DNA from 3 places in the Metabacillus dongyingensis genome. Region 2 is predicted to be linked to each of the others. Evidence: riboswitches for the same ligand, from Rfam matches in the RefSeq annotation. Region 2 holds a riboswitch; each other region holds the start of a gene.
The links. Region 2 has a riboswitch for cobalamin ahead of cobO (cob(I)yrinic acid a,c-diamide adenosyltransferase). Riboswitches for the same ligand answer to the same signal wherever they lie in the genome.

Region 1 (3,283 bases), 1.6 Mb from region 2:
TTAAACCGTTTTTTTCACACAGTTCAACGACCTTCATCCGTGTGATGCCATTTAAAATCAAGTTATTGGCAGGATGAGTATAAATCACACCGTTCCTTACTCCGTAAAAATTGGATGAAGAGCCTTCCGTTATATGCTTGCCCCTGTGCAGCAGAGCCTCATATGCACCATTTTCAAAAGCTTCCTGCTTTGCAAGGACATTCCCCAGCAAATTCAAACTTTTAATGTCACATCGGAGCCAGCGGACATCCTCCATCAAATGCAGTTTAATTCCTTTTTCCTGTTCTGCTGCAGGTTTTGAACAGGGAATTGGATAGGCCACAATTTGAGGCTTAACGTCTTGCCCGGGGAAAAGGTGCTTCCTCCCTGTTACGCCCCGTGTGATTTGCATATAGACCGCGCCGTCCTGCACTTGATTTTTCCGAAGCAGCTCATTAAGCATCGCCGTTAATTCCTCTGCTGTATTCTGCAGTACAATCTTAATCTCTTTTGCACTTCTGACAAATCGCTCCATATGCTCTTTCATCGCAAAATATGAGCCATTATATACTCTAATAACCTCGTACACACCATCCCCGAATTGATATCCTCTATCCTCAAAGTCAATGGATACTTCGTTTTTCTGTTTAAATTCACCGTTTAAAAGTATGTACATATGAAGGCTCCTTTATTTAGATTGAAAGCTGTTTTCAAAAATAAATCGGATCGAATAAATGTGATTGAATGAAAAACTTCCTCTCCCTATGTTATGATGAAACACGCTGGTCTGTAAAATGGTTTTACATTTTTATTTGAATTTCAGAAGATTTAAGTTGAAATTTCTTTTCCTGTCCATTATGATGAAATTAGCCAAGAACACAACATATTGATATTTAATCAAAACTACAATACTACATATTGAAAAACAACAGCGAGCAAAGGTGCCAATTTATTGGCTTAAAAGGGAATCCGGTGCAAATCCGGAACTGTCCCCGCAACTGTAAGTGTGACGAACTGGGATTACCACTGTACGAGATTGAAGTATGGGAAGGACTCAGCGAAGAATGATCACAAGTCAGGAGACCTGCCATTTGATTGCTAGATAGTTTCGAATTCTTCGGGGACTGAGGAGATGGAACGATGGTTAATAACAGGACTGCTTTCACCCTGTTATTCTATCGTTTGATCCGCTCATGATCCCATGAGCGGATTTTTTTTAGGCATAAAAATTCAGGCTCCCCGTTCAGAACTAGAAGCTGATAATGGCGCTTGCGCTTTTTTATTATTTTTTAGGAGGATGTCAAATGGCAACCACAATGGCAACTATTATTTTTAATGAACTTACACTTGAGAAATCCCCATTTTCAGAAAAACGGATTAAGAATTTCATAGATGAAATCGGACACGACTTTAAAGAGCTTGACCTGGATGATTACAGCACAAGAATCATCCAAAGCATCGATGGCCGCAGTGAATATACAACATCCCAAATCTCCAATCTCCTTATTCTCGAAGGCCTCTCCAATATTAGTGAGCTTGAGCCTCAATGGACTTACTTTTGTGCTCGCATTTATCTAAGAAAGCTTTATAAGGAAGCTGCATTCAACCGCAATCAGCATAATGGATATGATTCGTTTGTGAACTTAATCCAAACACTCACTGATAAGGGCATATACAGTCCGCATTTGCTTAACGCCTATTCACATGAAGAAATAGAAAGCCTCTCTTCCATCATTCAGCCGGAAAAAGACAAGCTGTTTACATATATTGGACTTCGCACTCTGTCTGACCGCTACTTAGCAAGAGATTTTGATAAAAAAATATTTGAACTGCCTCAGGAACGTTATTTGGTCATTGCCATGACGCTAATGGCCAATGAAAAGACAGAGCACCGTCTGCAGCTTGTCAAAGAAGCTTACTGGGCCCTCAGCAATTTGTACATGACCGTTGCTACACCGACGCTTTCAAATGCCGGCAAGCCTGTTGGCCAGCTGTCGAGCTGTTTTATAGATACAGTAGATGATAGTCTGCAAGGAATCTTTGACAGCAATACAGATATTGCAAATCTTTCAAAATCAGGCGGAGGCATCGGAGTTTATTTAGGAAAAATCCGCAGCCGCGGAAGTGACATCAAAGGCTTTAAAGGGGTCTCATCCGGTGTCATCCCATGGATGAAGCAGCTGAATAATACGGCAGTAAGTGTAGACCAGCTCGGTCAAAGGAAAGGAGCCATCGCTGTCTATTTGGATGTGTGGCATAAAGATATCTTTTCATTCCTGGATTCAAAGCTGAATAATGGCGATGAGCGTTTAAGAACTCATGACTTATTTACAGGTGTCTGCTTGCCGGATCTTTTCATGGAGCAGGCGGAAAACCGCGGCGACTGGCATTTATTTGATCCGCATGAAGTCCGTAAAGTGATGGGGTATTCCTTAGAAGATTTTTACGATGAAGGAAAAGGTTTCGGCTCCTTCCGCGATAAGTATTGGGAATGCGTCAATCATCCTGATCTATCTAAACAAACCGTACCTGCTATTGAAATTATGAAAGGCATCATGAAAGGCCAGCTTGAATCAGGCACCCCATTCATGTTTTATCGTGATGAAGTGAATCGCAGCAATCCGAATTCACATAAGGGCATGGTCTATTGCAGCAATCTGTGTACAGAGATAACTCAAAATCAGAGCGCAACGACAATGGATGAGCAATTCACAGAAGACGGAAAAATCATCACCGTTAAAACGCCGGGTGATTTTGTTGTCTGCAATCTGTCATCTATTAATCTTGCAAGAGCTGCCGCTGATGAAGTGCTTGAGCGTCTTATTACCATCCAGGTCAGAATGCTCGATAACGTGATAGATCTGAATGACATACCTGTGATGCAGGCTAAACTCACCAATCAGAAATACCGTGCAGTCGGCCTTGGAACATTCGGCTGGCATCACCTGCTTGCTTTAAAACGTCTGAAATGGGAAGACGAAGAAGCCGTACAGTATGCTGACAAGTTATATGAAGAGATTGCCTTTTACACGATCCAGGCAAGTATGAAGCTTGCTGCTGAAAAAGGAGCCTATCCAGTTTTTGAGGGATCAAAATGGCATACCGGAGAGTATTTCGAAAGCAGAGATTACACTTCGGAAAATATGCCATGGGATGAATTAAAACAGCAGGTTATGGAAAAAGGGCTTCGCAACGGCTACTTGATGGCTGTGGCGCCAAATGCTTCTACCTCCATTCTTGCTGGCAGTACAGCGAGCATCGATCCAATTTTCCAAAAAATGTACTCTGAAGAGAAAAAGGATTA
Region 2 (3,283 bases):
ATTGAAAATCTGCTGAGAAAAAAAATCCACACAATTTCTGAACTGCATGGATTAACTTATACCATTTCAGAAGATACAAATAGTGAACCGCGGTATTGCTCTGAAAGAATCATGAAGATAATGAAAAATGAGAGTTCACATATCGGACTGAATCCGATTGAATTGATGAGCGGACCTTTTCATGATTCATTAGCGATGTCGTACGAATGTGAGTATGGGATGATCTTTGTCCGCTGTAAAGACGGTATCAGCCATAATCCTAAAGAGTATTCAACGATGGAGGATATCTCAATTGGAACGGAGCTATTATACAGAACGGCTATGAAAATGGCTTTAGATTAAATAATGAAAATAGTAATGGTAAAGCTATATAAAGAGCGCCAAAGTGGATAATTATTCATTTTGGTGTTTTTTGATAGAAAAATACCGGCCTTTAGAAGCAACTTGATGTATTTTAATACATCCATGTCAAATAAGGCAGCAATTTCTTTTGACTTAAGATTCCTTATGAATCATAATCAAAATGGAAAAAGTCAGACAAAGAATACATAAAAAAGATTGAAAGCGGTGTATCGAAATGAAGAAAAAAATTGCTCTATCATGGAGCGGCGGCAAAGATGGCTGTATGGCACTGCATATGCTCATTGGCCAAGGTCATGAAATTGCATGTCTTATAACCACTGTACCTATTGAGCTAGAGAGAACGTTCGGACATGGCGAGAAAATGGAAGCAATACTAAAACAAAGCGAAGCCTTAGGTATTCCTGTGCATTTTATTAGATGCACATTTAAGGGATATACTCAAAGTTTTATAGACTCACTTAAAGATTTGAAGAATAAATATCAACTTACTAGCGCAGCTTTCGGAGATTTATATCTTGATGAACACCGCAGCTGGGGAGAAAATACGGCAGACTCAGCTGGCTTAGAAGCACTGTATCCGTTATGGATGAAGAAGGATGAAGCTGCGCAAGCCCTTCAAGATTTTGCAGATAGCGGATACAAAGCAGTCATCATCAGAACTCAGGATAATGTGCTTGATGACACATGGCTCGGCCAGGAAATTGATCAGCAGCTAATAGAAAGAATGAAGTCCACACCGATATGTCCAATGGGTGAGGCAGGAGAGTATCATACCTTTGTGTATGATGGGCCGCTATTTAAAAGACTGATCAAACTGCAATTTGGCGAGAGAATTCAAATGGAAACAACAACTCGCCTGGAGCTGGAGGATTTAAGCCTAATCGAGAAATAGCCTGACTTAATGAGTTCATTTTCAGCTACAAAAAAGAAGTTGATGACATTTCCAGATTTATAGATTACAATGAACAAAAAATATGATTTCTTTAAAAGTGCCTGATGAGATCAGGATAATAGGGAAACCGGTCAGAATCCGGTGCAGCCCCCGCTACTGTAAGCGCAGATTCAGTTGAAACGCCACTGACTTTTCAAGTTGGGAAGGTTCAATAGAAAATGAAGCGCAAAGCCAGGAGACCTGCTTTTAATGATTGATTGCTTGTTTTTCGGTGGGAAGAATAAGTCAGGTACCCTTAGTGTGTATGACTTTGCTTATTAAAGGCCTTGACTGACTTCCATTCAGTTCAAGGTCTTTTTTATGTTTATAGACGAAAAGAGGAGATGAGTGAATGACAGGGAAAGATCAAAAAGGAAGATTGCTTGTTTATACGGGTAATGGCAAAGGAAAAACAACAGCATCCATCGGTCTTGCTGTCCGTGCGATTGGAAGAGGTATGAAAGTATCCATCCTGCAGTTTATAAAATCACCTGAGAGAACCTACGGTGAAAAAAACGTGCTTGAAAAACTCAACGGTGCTGAAATCCATCAGCTTGGAGCAGGATTCACTTGGACTAAAACACCAGATGTGCACCGGAAAGCTTTAAAATCAGCCTGGCAAATCGCCAAGGAAAAGATTTTGAGCGGAGAGTATGATGTCGTCATTCTTGATGAAATCAATAATGCGCTTGCTATTCATACGTTTCCGATCGATGACGTGCTGCCTATTGAGGATGTCATACATACGATTCAAAACCGCCCAAATCATGTTCATATTGTTTTGACAGGAAGAGATGCAAAGGATGAAATAAAGGAAATCGCTGACCTTGTGTCTGTTATCAATGTGGAAAAGCATTACTACGAAGAAGGTGTAGATGCCATCTATGGAATTGAATACTAATGAGCCAAAATCATTAAAACTGATGATTCAGGGTACACACTCAGACGCTGGAAAAAGCATGTTCGTTACGGCACTATGCCGGATATTTCGAGAGGACGGCTATAGAACAGCGCCTTTTAAATCACAAAATATGGCTCTGAATTCTTACATTACCAGTGATGGCAAGGAAATAGGCAGAGCTCAGGGAATTCAGGCCGAAGCTGCCGGAATTGAAGCCACAACTGATATGAATCCGATCCTAATTAAACCTTCAAAAGATATGGAGTCTCAGGTCGTTTTTCACGGGAAGCCCTATGCAAATATGAAGGCATCCGAGTACAGAGAGGACTTTTTCCAATTAGGTCTTGAGGCGATTAGAGAATCGCTGATGAAACTGTCGGACAAATACGAGGTCATTGTGATAGAAGGAGCAGGTTCTCCTGCAGAGGTTAATTTAAATGACCGAGAGCTTGTCAATATGAGAGTAGCAGCAATTGCAGAAGCTCCAGTGATTTTAATCGGAGATATTGACAAAGGAGGCGTTTTCGCCAGTCTGGTCGGGACCCTTCAGCTCATTAGCGAGTGTGACCGGAAGCGGATTATAGGTGTCATCATCAATAAATTCAGAGGGGACCTTTCACTGCTTCAGCCGGGATTGGACTGGTTTGAAGAATATACGGGGCTGCCGGTACTTGGAGTTGTTCCATTTTTGCCTGACCTTGAAATAGATGGGGAAGATTCCCTTGTTTTAAGCCAGTATTCAAATGGTACCAATCACGATGCAGAACTTGACGTAGCTGTTCTTTCATATCCGAGATTATCCAACTTTACAGATATCGATCCGTTAAGACTGGAGCCTGATGTGAATATCCGTTTTGTTAAAAAAGCTGTGCATTTTGGAAATCCTGATCTCATTATTTTGCCTGGAACCAAAAACACAGCTGAAGACCTGCTGTTTCTTAAGCAAACAGGACTCTTTGACAAAATAAGATCTGCTTATGAAAAAGGAACTCAACTAGCAGGCATTTGCGGAGGCTATCAAATGCTCGGCGAAAAGCTGATGGATCCAAACGGCGTTGAATCAGATCATCAGGAACTTGGTGGACTTG
Region 3 (3,283 bases), 230 kb from region 2:
TAGTTATTCCATACCCTTGTCAGAAGAGGTCATCTCACGGATTTCCAGTGAGATTGAGCCTACTGATGGTGTTATGTATAAAGAGGTGGTTGCATACGACTACATTCATGGACAATTAATAGAGACGCTAGGTCCTTTACCATCCTTCGTTTTGATCGGAATGGATTTAGGAGGAACAATTAATACGCTTGAATTTAACAGACAGCCCAAACGATATAGCAAGGAGGATCAAGCCGTTTTCTCAAAGGCATATGATTTGGTTAAATTAGGAATAGAATTTCAGGATTTGTCTTTTGTTTGTCAAGCAGCGACACTAAGCGCCAGTATAAACCAAAAAATATTGCCAAAACGTTATTTTAGTGAATTTAAAAGCTTTGCTTTAAAGTACGATGGAGGACTTATCATCGCTCACAGCGGCACTGTTCTAGGGGTTTTATTGAATCCGTCTTTTGAGAATATTGGCGAAATTGCAGAAACAATTTCTAAACGTATTATCCAGTTGAGCAATCAGCCTAACATGAAACCTTTCTATTATTTTCATAGATCAGACTGATTAGACTGACTTAATAATTGACAATGAAGTTTTGCGGGATTCCGGAAAATGTAAGATAGTGAAAACTTTTTAGAAAATAGAGGAGAGAAATTTTATGTTTTCTAAAGAAGAAAAAGAATCTGTTTATAAAGTGATTTACAAGAGAAGAGATATTCGAAGCTTTCTGTCTGTCCCTATTTCTAAAGATATTATACATAGAATATTAAACGCTGCTCACCATGCACCTTCAGTTGGATTTATGCAGCCTTGGAATTTCATAATCATTTCATCTGAAAAAATAAAAGAAAAATTAGCTTGGGCAGCAGACAAGGAAAGACGAGCATTAGCTATTCATTATGATGGAGAAAGAGAAACAAGATTTCTTGGTTTAAAAGTAGAAGGTATAAAAGAAGCTCCAATCACAATATGTGTAACTTGCGACCCAGCAAGAGGAGGTTCACATGTATTAGGGAGAAATTCAATTCCTGAAACAGATATTCTTTCAACAGCCTGTGCCATTCAAAATATGTGGCTGGCAGCTTGTGCTGAAGGGCTTGCCTTAGGGTGGGTAAGTTTTTATAAAAAGAATGATATTCGTGACATTTTAGATATCCCTCTTCATATAGATCCTATCGCTCTTCTATCTATTGGTTATACGGATGAATATCCGGAGAAACCTATTTTAGAATTAGCTAATTGGGAAAAAAGGCATCCTTTAGAACAGCTTATCTATGAAAATAAATGGGGGGAAAACAAACATCAGGGTGATTGAAACAATAATTATTTAGAAGTGAAGGTGTCCTAAGGTGGACTTAATAGGGAAATGTGGTGTGAATCCAGAACTTCCCCGCGCACTGTTAAATGGTTTTATTTTATAGGAAGTGCTTAAAGCAGGGTGATGCATAAGTCAGGAGATCTGCCTTTATTATTACTGCGGGAATGGAGAGAGTGCTTTTAAGTGTATCCTTTTTCTCGTTTTAGTTTAAGTTCGCTCATGGTTTAGGTGGGCGTTTTTTATTTGTCTTAATTTCTGCATTTCGAATCAGAGGAGCGTTTTTTGAAGAATGGAGTTGATTTCTATTAATAGTCATAAGCAGGAAGCCATTGGGGGTTACAAACATATAAGCATTGTTATGCTCTTAGTCATTGCTCTTATCACAGTAGTAACGATTGCAGTGATGGTTGGTCCTGTTTCAATTCATCCGGCAACATTTTGGAAAATCATAGCTTATAAAATTCCAATTTTACAAGAATGGATTCCTGTCACATGGTCTAAAGCAGAAGAGAATATCATTTGGAACATTCGTTTTCCAAGAGTGATATTAGGAGTAATTGTAGGCGCCGGGTTAACTATCGCTGGTACAACAATACAAGCTTTGGTTCGGAATTCGTTAGCGGATCCCTATATACTAGGAGTTTCATCGGGTGCATCTGTTGGGGCTACACTAGTCATTATCTTTGGTGCGTTTTCAATGTTTGGACAATATGCATTATCACTTGCTGCATTTTTAGGCTCGCTTCTTTCAGTTGTTCTGGTTTTTCTACTGTCGCAAGTCGGGGGAAGAATTTCAACTGAACGTCTCCTATTAGCTGGAATTTCAGTTTCTATGATTCTATCTGCATTTACAAGCTTCATCGTCATTTCTGCACCTCGTCAAGAAGGGATAAGGGATGCGTTGTTTTGGATGATGGGAAGCTTGGCAGGAGCAAACTGGAAGCACATACCTATACCTTTTGTAATAACAGTTATTGTTTTTATTTTCATTTGGAGCCAGTATCGCTATATGAATTTGCTCTTAATGGGGGAAGAGGCAGCTGTTACTTTAGGGTTGAACGTAGAAGTATTTCGAAAAATATTAATTTTAGTTACTGCACTACTAACAGGGGTTTTAGTTGCTGTCAGTGGAGCCATTGGTTTTATCGGATTAATGATTCCTCATATTGTTCGTCTCATCCTTGGATCTGACCATAAAATGCATATCCCCATCAGTGCTTTAATGGGGTCTGTATTTCTTGTGATGGCTGATTTATTTGCAAGACTTATCATTGCTCCCGAGGAAATGCCAATTGGGATCGTAACAGCTCTTTGCGGTGCTCCATTTTTTATTTGGCTTTTACGCAAGAGTTCATATTCATTTGGAGGAGGGGGCTAAGCATGGATGTTTCAATAAAAGATATTTCAGCTTCTATTGGAAAACGAAAAGTACTTAAAGAAGTTAATCTGAATATTCATTCTGGTGAAGTAGCAGGTATTATTGGTCCAAACGGAAGCGGTAAATCCACTTTATTAAAAAATATGTCTCGTGTGATAAGACCAGATGCTGGTGTTATCACTCTTTCAGGTGAATATATAGATAAAATGTCTTCCCGTAAGTTATCACAGCACCTCGCTATTGTCAGTCAGGAATCACCTGTCACATTTGATTTCACAGTAAGAGAAATTGTATTGATGGGCCGTTCCCCTCACAAAGGCTTTCTTAAAGCAGATACAAAACATGATGAAGACATTATAGACCTGGCCTTAGAAAAGGTTGGAATGCAGGAATTCAAACAGCGGAGTTTTTCTTCATTATCTGGCGGTGAAAAACAACGGGTCATGATTGCAAGAGCTCTTGCACAAGAAGCCAAGGTACTCTTACTTGATGAACCAACCAATCATTTAGATGTACATCATCAAATACAAATTATGGATTTAGTTCAGAAGCTGAAAAACATTACTGTTATTGCAGCATTACATGATTTAAATCTAGC

Region 1: another riboswitch for cobalamin. It lies ahead of K8L98_RS04570 (ribonucleoside-diphosphate reductase subunit alpha); the one in region 2 lies ahead of cobO (cob(I)yrinic acid a,c-diamide adenosyltransferase).
Region 3: another riboswitch for cobalamin. It lies ahead of K8L98_RS13630 (FecCD family ABC transporter permease); the one in region 2 lies ahead of cobO (cob(I)yrinic acid a,c-diamide adenosyltransferase).

What each region holds. Positions count from the first base shown of each region.
Region 1 is NZ_CP082944.1:899,086-902,368, reverse strand. It holds gene dat (D-amino-acid transaminase) at 1-655, opposite strand, end outside; cobalamin riboswitch at 903-1,085, shown strand; gene K8L98_RS04570 (ribonucleoside-diphosphate reductase subunit alpha) at 1,284-3,283, shown strand, end outside.
Region 2 is NZ_CP082944.1:2,514,966-2,518,248, reverse strand. It holds gene K8L98_RS12535 (M20 family metallo-hydrolase) at 1-342, shown strand, start outside; gene K8L98_RS12530 (Dph6-related ATP pyrophosphatase) at 578-1,255, shown strand; cobalamin riboswitch at 1,334-1,517, shown strand; gene cobO (cob(I)yrinic acid a,c-diamide adenosyltransferase) at 1,647-2,195, shown strand; gene K8L98_RS12520 (cobyric acid synthase) at 2,179-3,283, shown strand, end outside.
Region 3 is NZ_CP082944.1:2,748,385-2,751,667, reverse strand. It holds gene K8L98_RS13640 (GHMP family kinase ATP-binding protein) at 1-553, shown strand, start outside; gene bluB (5,6-dimethylbenzimidazole synthase) at 648-1,304, shown strand; cobalamin riboswitch at 1,310-1,470, shown strand; gene K8L98_RS13630 (FecCD family ABC transporter permease) at 1,597-2,685, shown strand; gene K8L98_RS13625 (heme ABC transporter ATP-binding protein) at 2,688-3,283, shown strand, end outside.